Regions from separate parts of the Nocardiopsis lambiniae genome, predicted to be linked through region 2. Evidence: predicted binding sites of a transcription regulator. Region 2 holds the regulator's gene; the other holds the start of a gene.
What was found. The regulator LexA, encoded in region 2, represses DNA repair genes until DNA is damaged. The targets are predictions, from matches to a motif close to TCGAACANNTGTTCGA.

Region 1 (5,426 bases), on a different contig from region 2:
CGCCGCAGCCGGCGCAGCACCTCGGCGTCGCACCACTCGGTCCCCGTCCCCCCGGGCCGGAACCCGCCCCGGGAGATCCGACCCTCCCGGGACAGCGCGCGCAGCACCCCGCCCACGGTCTCCTCGTCCAGCCCCAGACGGGCGGCGGCCCCGGTCACCGTGAACGGGCCGTGCGTGCGCGCGTACCGGGAGACCAGATCGCGCACCGGGTCCGCCGTCGGCTCCAGGAACACCGGCGGGACCCCGGGCGGGGGCAGGGCGCCCACCGCGTCCCGCAGCCGCGCGACGTCCTCCACCGCGCACCAGCGCTCCACCGGCCCGGGAGGGGGAGCGGTGCCCCCGACGGAGGAAGGGGATTCGACGGCGCCCGGAAGGGGCATGCGCACCAGGCGGCCCGCCTCCTCCAGGGCGGCGAGCCACTCCGGTCGCACACCCCGGGCCCGCGCCTCCCGTGTGGTCAGCGGGCCGAGTTCGCGCAGCAGGTCCGCCGCGGCCTCCTCGTCGCGGACCGGGACGACGGTGCGCTGGAGCAGCCCGTCCACCTCCGCCACCACGTCCGGGTCCAGCAGGTCCCGCAGGTCGGTGCGGCCCAGCAGGTCCGACAGCAGCGACGGGTCCAGCGCCAGCGCCCCCGCCCTCGCCTCGGCGGCCGGGACGTCCCCCTCGTACAGGAACGCCGCCGTGTACTCCATCAGCAGTGAGCGGGCGAAGGGCGAGGCCCGGTCGGTCTCCACCTCCACCACCCGCACATCGCGCGAGCGCACCCCGCGCAGCACCTCCGTCAGCGCGGGCACGTCGAACAGGTCCTGCAAACACTCGCGCGCCGTCTCCAACACGATCGGGAACGACCCGTAGCGGCCCGCCACCGACAGCAGGTGCGAGGCGCGCAGCCGCTGCTGCCACAGCGGCATCCGCCGGTCCGGCCGCTGCCGGGGCAGCAGCAGCGCCCGGGCCGCGCACTCGCGGAACCGGGACGCGAACAGCGCCGACCCGGTGAGTTCGTCGGTGACCACGGCCTCCACCGTCTCGGGGTCCACCGCCACCAGTTCGGCCAGCACCCCGGGCTCCTCCGACCCGCCCACGGTGTCGGGCAGGTTCAGCACGATCCCGTCGTCGCCGTGCAGCACCCGGCTCTCCACCCCGTACCGCTCCCGGATCCGCGCCGCGACCGCCAGCGCCCACGGCGCGTGCACCCGGTCGCCGAGCGGCGAGTGGACCACCACCCGCCGTTCGCCCACCTGGTCGCGGAACCGCTCGATGACGACCGTGCGGTCGTCGGGCACGTGCCCGGTCGCCTCCCGCTGGTCGGCGACGTAGGCCGCCAGGTTGCGGGCCGCCCACGGGTCCAGCCCGGCGAACTCCGCCGCGGCCTCCTCCGGGGCCCCGCCCAGCCGGCGCACCGCCGCGCCGATGGCCCGGCCCAGCTCCACCGGGCGGCCCTGGGCGTCGGCCTTCCAGAACGGCATCCGGCCCGGGCGGCCCGGGGCCGGGGACACCAGCACCCGGTCGGCGGTGATCCCCTCGATCCGCCACGAGGTGGAGCCCAGGACGAACACGTCGCCCACCCGCGACTCGTACACCATCTCCTCGTCCAGCTCCCCGACCCGGGTGGGGGCCCGGCCGCCGGAGGCGTCCCCGCCGGCCAGGTGCACCGCGTACATGCCCCGGTCCGGGATGGTGCCCCCGGCGACCACCGCCAGCCGCTGGGCGTCCGGCCGCGCCCGCAGGACGTCGGCCCGGCGGTCCCACACCAGGCGGGGCCGCAGCTCGGCGAACTCGTCGGAAGGGTAGCGGCCCGACAGCATGTCCAGCACCGACTCCAGCACGCTGTCGGCCAGCCCGGCGAACGGGGCGGCCCGCCGCACCACCGCGGCCAGCTCCTTCACCGGCCACTCGTCCATCGCGACCATCGCCACGATCTGCTGGGCCAGCACGTCCAGCGGCGACCGCGGCATGCGCAGCGGCTCGATGTCGCCCGTGCGCATCCGCTCCACCGCCACCGCCGTGGTGAGCAGGTCGCCCCGGAACGCCGGGAGGAACACCCCGCGCGAGGTGCCGCCCACCCGGTGCCCGGCCCGGCCCACCCGCTGGAGTCCGGAGGCCACCGACGGCGGCGCGGCCACCTGCACCACCAGGTCCACCGCCCCCATGTCCACACCCAGTTCCAGGCTGGAGGTGGCCACCACGCAGCGCAGCCGCCCCGCCTTGAGATCGTCCTCCACCACCGCCCGCTCGGACTTGGACATCGACCCGTGGTGGGTGCGTGCGATCACCGGCGGCGCCCCCCGGTTACCTCCCGACTGGGCGATGACCAGGGCCGGGACCTCCTCGGGCGGCAATTCCACGCCGTGCCGTTCGGCGTACAGGTCGTTGAGACGGGCGCACAGCCGCTCGGCGGTGCGTCGGCCGTTGGTGAACACGATGGTGGACCGGTGCCCCTCCACCAGGTCCAGCACCCGCTGCTCCAGGTGCGGCCACAGGGAACCGCCGCCGATCCGGGGACCCGTGGCCGGGGCGGTGCTCAGGGAGGCGGAGGGCTCCGGGGCCTCCAACGGCACCACCTCCGCGCCGGTCTCCTCCGCTTCGGCGGACCCCAGGGTCCGGGGCGGCGCGGGCAGGTCGGGCTCGTCCATGTCGAACACCGGTACCGCCACGCTCAGCTCCAGGTGCGGGGCGTCCGGCGGGGCCACGACGTCGGCGCCGCCCAGGAACTCCGCGACCGTCCGTGCCGGGCGCACCGTCGCCGACAGGCCGATCCGCAGGGTGCGCCGGTCCACCAGCTCCTCCAAGCGCTCCAGGCTCAGGGCCAGGTGGGCGCCGCGTTTGGTGCCCGCCAGGGCGTGCACCTCGTCCACGATCACCGTCTCCACCCCGCTCAGCCCTTCACGCGCCTTGGAGGTGAGCACCAGGAACAGCGACTCGGGGGTGGTGATGAGGATGTCCGGCGGCCGGGTGGCCATCCGCCGCCGCTCGTCGGCCGGGGTGTCGCCGGTGCGCACGCCCACCGTCACCGGGGACACCGGGGCGCCCAGGTCCGCGGCTGCCGCCGAGATGCCCGCCAGCGGGGCGCGCAGGTTGCGTTCGACGTCCACGGCCAGTGCCTTGAGCGGTGAGACGTACAGCACCCGGCAGCGTCGCGCCGCGTCCTCCGGGACCGGGGAGGCGAGCAGCCCGTCCAGCGACCACAGGAACGCCGCCAGGGTCTTGCCCGACCCGGTCGGGGCCACGACCAGGGTGTCGCGGCCTCGCGCGATCGACGCCCAGGCGCCCTCCTGCGCCGGGGTCGGGCCCCCGGGGAAGGCGCGGTCGAACCAGGTCCGGGTGGCGGGGCCGAAGGACGACGGTGTCATCGGGCCAGTCTGCCCGTCGGCACCGACGGTTTCGGGGAGGCGGCGGTCTGTGGACGACGGCCGGCCCCGGACCGGGGGATCGACGATACTGGGGCCGATGAGACTGACTGTTTTCTGGCGCAACATGTACGAGCAGTTCGGCGAGGCGTACGCCCGGAGCCTGGCCAGGGACTACGTGATCGAGGGGCTGGGCTCGCGCACCGTCGAGGGCGCGCTCGCCGACGGGGCCGCCCCCAAGGAGGTCTGGCGGGCCGTGTGCGAGGCGTTCGACCTCCCCGCCGCCGTGAGATGAACAACGAACGGAGGACGACTTTCCCGCGTGAGAACCGATAATCGAACAGGGGTTCGGGTAGGCTGGAGTTGTCCACAGGCCGACGCCGGACATCGCGATTGTCGGACCGACCGCGTAGCGTCGTGCGCATCATGAAGAAGAAGGCATCGACCCAACAGGGGTATCCCGTGGCATCTGGAGACCGAGAGAAGGCTCTCGAAACCGCCCTCGCGCAGATCGAGCGGCAGTTCGGCAAGGGCTCCGTCATGCGCCTGGGTGACGACGACCGTCCGCCCATCGAGTCGATCCCCACCGGGGCGATCGCCCTCGACGTGGCGCTGGGCATCGGCGGCATCCCGCGCGGCCGCATCGTCGAGATCTACGGCCCCGAGTCGAGCGGAAAGACCACCGTCGCGCTGCACGCGGTGGCCAACGCGCAGAAGGCCGGCGGCATCGCCGCGTTCGTCGACGCCGAGCACGCCCTGGACCCCGACTACGCCGCCAAGATCGGCGTCGACACCGACAACCTGCTGCTGTCGCAGCCGGACACCGGTGAGCAGGCGCTGGAGATCGTGGACATGCTGATCCGCTCCGGCGCGGTCTCCGTCATCGTCATCGACTCCGTGGCGGCCCTGGTGCCCCGCGCCGAGATCGAGGGCGAGATGGGCGACAGCCACGTCGGCCTCCAGGCCCGCCTCATGTCGCAGGCGCTGCGCAAGATCGCCGGTGCCCTGCACCAGACCAACACCACCGCGATCTTCATCAACCAGCTCCGCGAGAAGGTCGGCGTGATGTTCGGGTGCATGCACTACAACACCCGGGTGACGCTCGCGGACGGCACGCAGGAGAAGATCGGCAAGATCGTCAACCAGAAGATGGACGTCGAGGTTCTCTCCTATGACCCTGAGCGGGACGAGATCGTCCCTCGACGGATCGTCAACTGGTTCGACAACGGCGTCTCCGACCACTTCCTCCAGTTCACGGTGGAGCGCTCGGGGGGCAACGGCCGCTCCCAGTTCGCGGCGACGACCAACCACCTGATCCGGACGCCCGGGGGCTGGCGCGAGGCAGGAGAGCTCATGCCCGGGGACCGGGTGCTCACCGCGCAGACGCACCGCCTCAACGAGCAGCAGCGCCAGGTCGTCCTGGGTTCGCTCATGGGTGACGGAAGCCTTTCGCCCAACCGGCGGGGTCGCGACGGCACCCGCTTCCGTATGGGGCACGGCGTAGACCAGGCCGCTTACCTGGAATGGAAGGTCTCACTGCTCGGCAACATCGGCCACAGCCGGACGACCAACGCCAAGGACGCGGTGTTCGCCGACTTCAGCCCCCTGCCCGAGCTGGCGGAGCTGCACGAGGCGGTCTACTTCGGAGACGGCAAGAAGCACCTGAGCTGGGAGTACCTCAAGGCCCTCACGCCGTTGGCCTTGGCCGTCTGGTACATGGACGACGGGTGCTTCACCGTGCGCTCCAAGGGTGTGCAGGCCCGCACCGAAGGAGGCAGCGGACGCATCGAGATCTGTGTGGAGGCCATGAGCCCCGGCACTCGCCGGCGGTTGGCCGAGTACCTGCGCGACACCCACGGGCTCAACGTCACCCTCTGCACCAAGGGTGCCGCGGCCAACCACTTCCTCCGGTTCACCACGGCTTCCAGTGCCCGTTTCCAGGAGATCGTGGCGCCCTACGTTCATGAGTCGATGGCCCACAAACTGCTCCCGCGCCACCAGGGGCGCTGCGAGGTCGCCCCGGTGCTCTCGGAGCCGATGGAGCGCCTGGTCGCCTCCCGGGTGCTCGACATCCAGCTC
Region 2 (5,426 bases):
CTTGATGGTCCCCGCCGAGGCGTCGGCTCCGCGCATGAACGAGACCGGCCCCGACGCGGTGCCACCGGAGGAGAGCAGTTCCCTGCTGGAGCGGATGCGGGAGAGGTTGACCCCCGCACCGGAGCCGCCCTTGAAGATGATCCCCTCTTCCTTGTACCAGTCCAGGATCGACTCCATCGTGTCCTCGACGGACAGGATGAAACACGCACTGACCTGCGCCTTCGACGAGGTGCCGACGTTGAACCAGACGGGTGAGTTGAAGCTGAAGAACTGGTGGGAGAGGGCGTACTTGAGTTCGTGGTCGAAGGTCTCGGCGTCGGCCTCGGTGGCGAAGTACCCGTGTTCGCGTCCGGTGCGGGTGTAGACGCCGACGACGCGGTCGATGAGCTGTTTGAGGCTCCACTCCCGTTCGGGGGTGCCGACCGCGCCCCGGAAGTATTTCCCGGTGACGATCTGGGTGGCGTTCATCGACCACGTCGAGGGGAACTCCACCCCGCGCTGTTCGAAGTTGACCGAGCCGTCGCGCCAGTTCGTCATGACGACGTCCCGGCGTTCCCATTCCAGGGTGTCGTAGGGATGAACGCCCTCGGTGGTGAAGATCCGTGGGATCTTCAGCCCCTTGCGCTTCCCTTTGCCCTTACGTCCCGTCGATCCGCTGGTGGTTTCCGTCATGGCGGAGTCCCCCGAAGGTGTGGCGCGAAGTGGGTACGCGGGGGCGGCCCCTCCACCGCCCCCGGAGAGCGGTGTCAGGCCGTGCTGTCGGCCTCTTGCCCCGCCCGGGCCTCGGCCTCGCGGTCGCGGCGCAGGCTGGCGATCTCGGCCTCGAAGTCGGCGAGGCTCTCGAAACCGCGGTAGACGCTGGCGAAGTGCAGGTAGGCGACCTCGTCGAGGTCGCGCATCGGGCCGAGGATGGCCAGGCCGATCTCATGGGCCGGGACCTCGGCGACGCCCCGTCCGCGGATCTCCTCCTCGACCTGCTGACCCAGCTTGGCCAGGGCGTCCTCGGAGACGGGGCGGCCCTGACAGGCGCGGCGGACCCCGGCGATGATCTTGGTGCGGCTGAAGGGCTCGGTGACCCCGGAGCGTTTGGCGACCATCAGCAGGACGGTCTCCTGGGTGGTGAAACGGCGTTCGCAGGCGTGGCAGGAGCGGCGCCGACGGATGGCCGCACCGTCGTCGGTGGACCTGCTGTCGATCACTCGGGTGTCCGGATGGCGACAGAACGGACAATGCATCCCGGTTCACCTGCTCCCCTCGCCGAACTGACAACCCCTGGGTCTACTAAACCACAACTCCTAGGCCGAAACTTCAAAGATCGACACCAGATGTTGTGGTCGAACCTAGCCGGGGGTCGGGCGTGCCGCAAGCTCCGCAGGTACGCGTGTCACACGGGGAACGCGGCCCAGGATATCGCCGCGGATCGGCGCCCAACGTGCCTCGCCGGTTTTCGGACCGACCTTTGCGCGGAAGAGATGAGCCCCACATCCCCGAGTTCTCGACCCCGGGCGCACATCTTGCGCCATTCCGGGGACGACGCGACGTGAACACGTGTACACACGTAAGTGAGGTCGGAAAATCGTCCGGGAAATCCCACGGCAATTATCCACAGGCCTCGAACGCTTGTTTGATATCACCGTGCGCAACGACTAACGTTGGCCTTGATTTCACGCCGGTTTCGCCATCGCGCGGACTGAGGTCCGGTGCGGGCGCGGACCGGTGGTGGCCACAGGCCCTGACCGAACCAATGCCGAGGAGGCCGGCCGTGCCGGAGGAGAATCCCGGAACCCTGGATTCCGGAACCACCACCGTTCTCGCGCCCGTGGGCGAGCCGGGTGCACCCGAAGAGGCGCCCAAGCTGACCGCGCGTCAGCAGAGCGTCCTGAACTGCATCCAGCGGTACCTGCGAGAGCGCGGCTACCCGCCGTCGATAAGGGAGATCGGCGAAGCGGTCGGCCTGTCCAGCCCCTCCAGCGTCGCGCATCAGCTCAAGGTGCTCCAGCGCAAGGGGTACCTGTACCGCGATCAGAACCGGCCGCGCGCCGTGGAGCTGCGCCGGCCCGGCCGCCCCGGCATGCGGGTTCCGACCCCCGAGGAGCCCGAGTCGGCGAGCTCCGCCCGAGTGCCCCTGATCGGTCGGATCGCCGCGGGAGGGCCGATCCTGGCGGAGGAGTCGGTGGAGGACGTACTGGCGCTCCCACGCCGGCTGGTCGGCGAGGGCCGGTTGTTCATGCTCACCGTGGTCGGCGACTCGATGACCGACGCCGCCATCACCGACGGCGACATGGTGGTGGTCCGCCAACAGCCCGACGCCGAGAACGGTGACATCGTCGCGGCGTTGTTGGACGAGGAGGCCACGGTCAAGGTGCTGCGCCGCACCGAGGACGGGCACGTGTGGCTGATGCCGCGCAACGACGCCTATGAGCCGATCAACGGGGACGCCGCCACCATCCTGGGCAAGGTCGTCACCGTGATGCGCCGGATCTGACCGCTCGGCCCGCCCCCGCCGCACGGGGGCGGGCGGGAGGTACCCGTGGGATCCCACGGTCGCGCCCCGGGCGGAACCTCGACCGGCGGACGCCCGGTGGATCTCCCGCAAGAGGACCGGCCACGGGACCCACGGGCCCTCGCCCACCACCCGCGATCACCCCCGCCCCCCGGCGGGACCTCGACCGGCGTACCGACGGGGCGACCGCCACGGGACCCCGGGCTCGGGCGGGCGTCCTCCTCGCCGTCCCTCACCCCGGGTCGCGTCCTCCGGCCGCCGCAATCCCCCCGGACCGCCCCTCCCCTAAGCTGAGGGGGTGTTCGCTTCCCTCTCCTCCTCCCGCTCCGCCCGTGGGCGCGCCACGGCGGCAGCCGTGGCCGTGACCCTGGTGGCGTCGACCTGCGCCTGCACTCCGACGGCAGAGGAGGAGACCGCCCCCCAGCCCGGGGTGACGGGGCTGGAACGGGAGCTGAGCTTCACCGTGGACGGACTGGAGGTGTTCGCCACCCTCACCCTGCCCGAGGACGTGTCCGGCCCGGTGCCGGGGGCGCTGATCATCTCGGGCAGCGGCCCCACGGACCGCGACGGCAACGGCGACATGCGTCCGGAGGCGAACACCAACCTGAACTTCGCGCGGCTGCTGGCCGAGGCCGGGGTGGCGTCGCTGCGCTACGACAAGCTCGGCAGCGGCGAGACCGGCATGGGCGACCTCGATCCCGACGACCCGGTGGACCCGGGACTGTTCGAGGCCCAGGTCGCGGCGGCCTACACCTCGTTGGTGGACCAGCGGGAGGTGGACCCGGACCGCACCGCGGTGGTGGGGCACAGCGAGGGTTCGCTGTACGCCCTGCGCGCCCACGAACTGGTGGACGCCGAACCCGCGCTGATCCTGGCCGCCCCGGTCGGGAACCGTTACCTGGACCTCCTGGACCGTCAGCTCACCGAACAGGTGCGGACGCTCGAAGCACAAGGAGGGATCGCCGAGACCGAGGCGGTGACGCTGCTCTCCGACGCCCGGGCCGGGCGGGCCGCCGTACGCGGCGGTCGGGCGGTGCCCGACGACCTGAGCGGTTTCATCGGCTCCCTGTACTCGCGTCAGAACGCCGACTTCCTGGCCGCCATGGACGCGCTGGACCCGGTGGAACTGGCCGGGGCGCTGCCCGCGGACACCCCGGTCCTGGTGCTGTGGGGAGAGGCGGACGCCCAGGTCTCCCGGGAGGACGTGGACCGGTTGATGACCGGGCTGCCCGACGCCGAACGGGTGGACGTCCCCGAGGCCGACCACATCTTCCGGATCTACGAGGACGAGCCGGGGGCGACCGTGCTGGACTCCGAGCGTCCCCTCGCGCCGCAGGTCGGTCCGGCACTGACGGAGTTCGTCGACTCCGCCTGGTGAACCCCGCGCCCACCGGCCCGGAGAACCCCCCGGTGGCCCGGCACGCGATCCCGATGGGACGGACCCCGAGCACCCGACGCGGTCCGGTCCCCGCGACCCGTCGGCCCGGATGGAGGAACGCGACCGGGCCGGGGACGCCCCGGGGGAGGCGGCCGTCATCGAGGCCGCCGACGCCCCACCTCCCACCCGCGGCTCAGTCGCCCGCCTCGACCACCTCATCGGGGAGCGCGGCCACGGTGGCGCGAGCGATCTCCTCCGCCCCGGCGATGACGCGTTCCTCGTCCGCGGGTTCGCGTGCGTCGTAGCCGGCCGCCGTGCTGTGGCAGGTCTCCACGTACAGGTTGGAGACACGGGTGGCCACGCAGGCGGTGGTGTAGCCGTCCTCCGCGATCCAGGCGACGGACTCCTCCCCCAGGTCCTCGACCGGGGTGACGGCGTGGCGGGAGGTGGTGGAGTCGAAGTTGTCCCGCGCGGTCGGCACCCCGCCGGGGTTGGGCGCGGCCACCAGGACGAGGGTGGCGGTGGCGGGCACCGAGTCACCGTCGCCGCCGGGGGTGGCCCAACGGCACTGCCACCCCCGGCCGAACACGTCCACGGCGGTGCCGAGGGGTTCCTCCAGGGTGGGTTCGTGGTCGGGGACCCGGGCGTCGAGGGCCTCGGTCTCCCCCACCTCACAGCCGGGGGCCGCGTCGTAGGCACCGGTCTCGGGGTCCTCCCGGGTGAGGACGTACCAGGCGGCCCCTCCCGCCGCGCCGAGGAGGAGCACCGCGGCGAGGATCACGCCGACGGCGGCGCAGCCACGGCTGTGGGGTTGACCGGCGGGCACGGTCTCGGGCGTCGGGTGGTGAGGGTTCACAGGCCCTCCCCGATCCGTTCGGCGAAGGCCACGACCGTGTCCCGACCCTCGTCGGCGCCGACGGGCTCGGTCCCGTCCACGGCCGCGTAGGAGACGCGGACGAGAAGGTTGTCGACGAAGAAGGCGAGTTCGGTGTCGCCGGGCGATCCGCCCCGCCACACCCGCCCCTCACCGGTGGGCAGCGCCACCGCCTCGGCGGTTCCGGGGGTGAGGGCCTCGTAGGCCTCGCGGGCCCGGTCGGCGCCGGGGACGGGTTCGGCGTCGGTGGGGTCGGTGAACAGCGCGGAGAACTCCACTCGCAGGGCGCCCTGACGGGCGTCGTCGGAGGTACCCGCGGAGGTCCATCGGCAGACGACGCCCTCCCCACCGGAGAGGGGTCCTCGCCCGTCGAGGTCGAAGACGGCGCCGGGCAGGTGTTCGTCGAGCGGTCCGTCCAGGTCACCGCAGTCGGGTGCGGAGGTGTGGACGTCACCGGGGTGGGGTCGGTCGGGGTCGTCCCGCGCGGCCCACAGCCCGCCGCCGATCGCCGCGACGGACACCACCGCCACGCCCGCCGTGATCACGGCCGCCCGTACGAGGGGACCCACCCGGTCACCGCCTCCCTGTCCGTTCGCCGGTCGGACGGCATCGCGACGACGGCCGCCCATCACGGCCGCCGTCGCGGTGCCGGGTCAGCCGACGACGATGTT

Region 1: the regulator LexA is predicted to act here: its motif matches at 3,684-3,699, upstream of recA (intein-containing recombinase RecA).

Annotation. Positions count from the first base shown of each region.
Region 1 covers NZ_JAVREP010000001.1:773,573-778,998, reverse strand. The annotation lists gene RM479_RS03450 (DEAD/DEAH box helicase) at 1-3,350, opposite strand, end outside; gene RM479_RS03445 (DUF3046 domain-containing protein) at 3,448-3,642, shown strand; gene recA (intein-containing recombinase RecA) at 3,810-5,426, shown strand, end outside.
Region 2 covers NZ_JAVREP010000016.1:38,857-44,282, forward strand. The annotation lists gene RM479_RS20720 (vitamin B12-dependent ribonucleotide reductase) at 1-672, opposite strand, end outside; gene nrdR (transcriptional regulator NrdR) at 747-1,235, opposite strand; gene lexA (transcriptional repressor LexA) at 1,763-2,485, shown strand; gene RM479_RS20735 (alpha/beta hydrolase family protein) at 2,802-3,881, shown strand; gene RM479_RS20740 (hypothetical protein) at 4,075-4,737, opposite strand; gene RM479_RS20745 (hypothetical protein) at 4,734-5,324, opposite strand; gene leuS (leucine--tRNA ligase) at 5,409-5,426, opposite strand, start outside.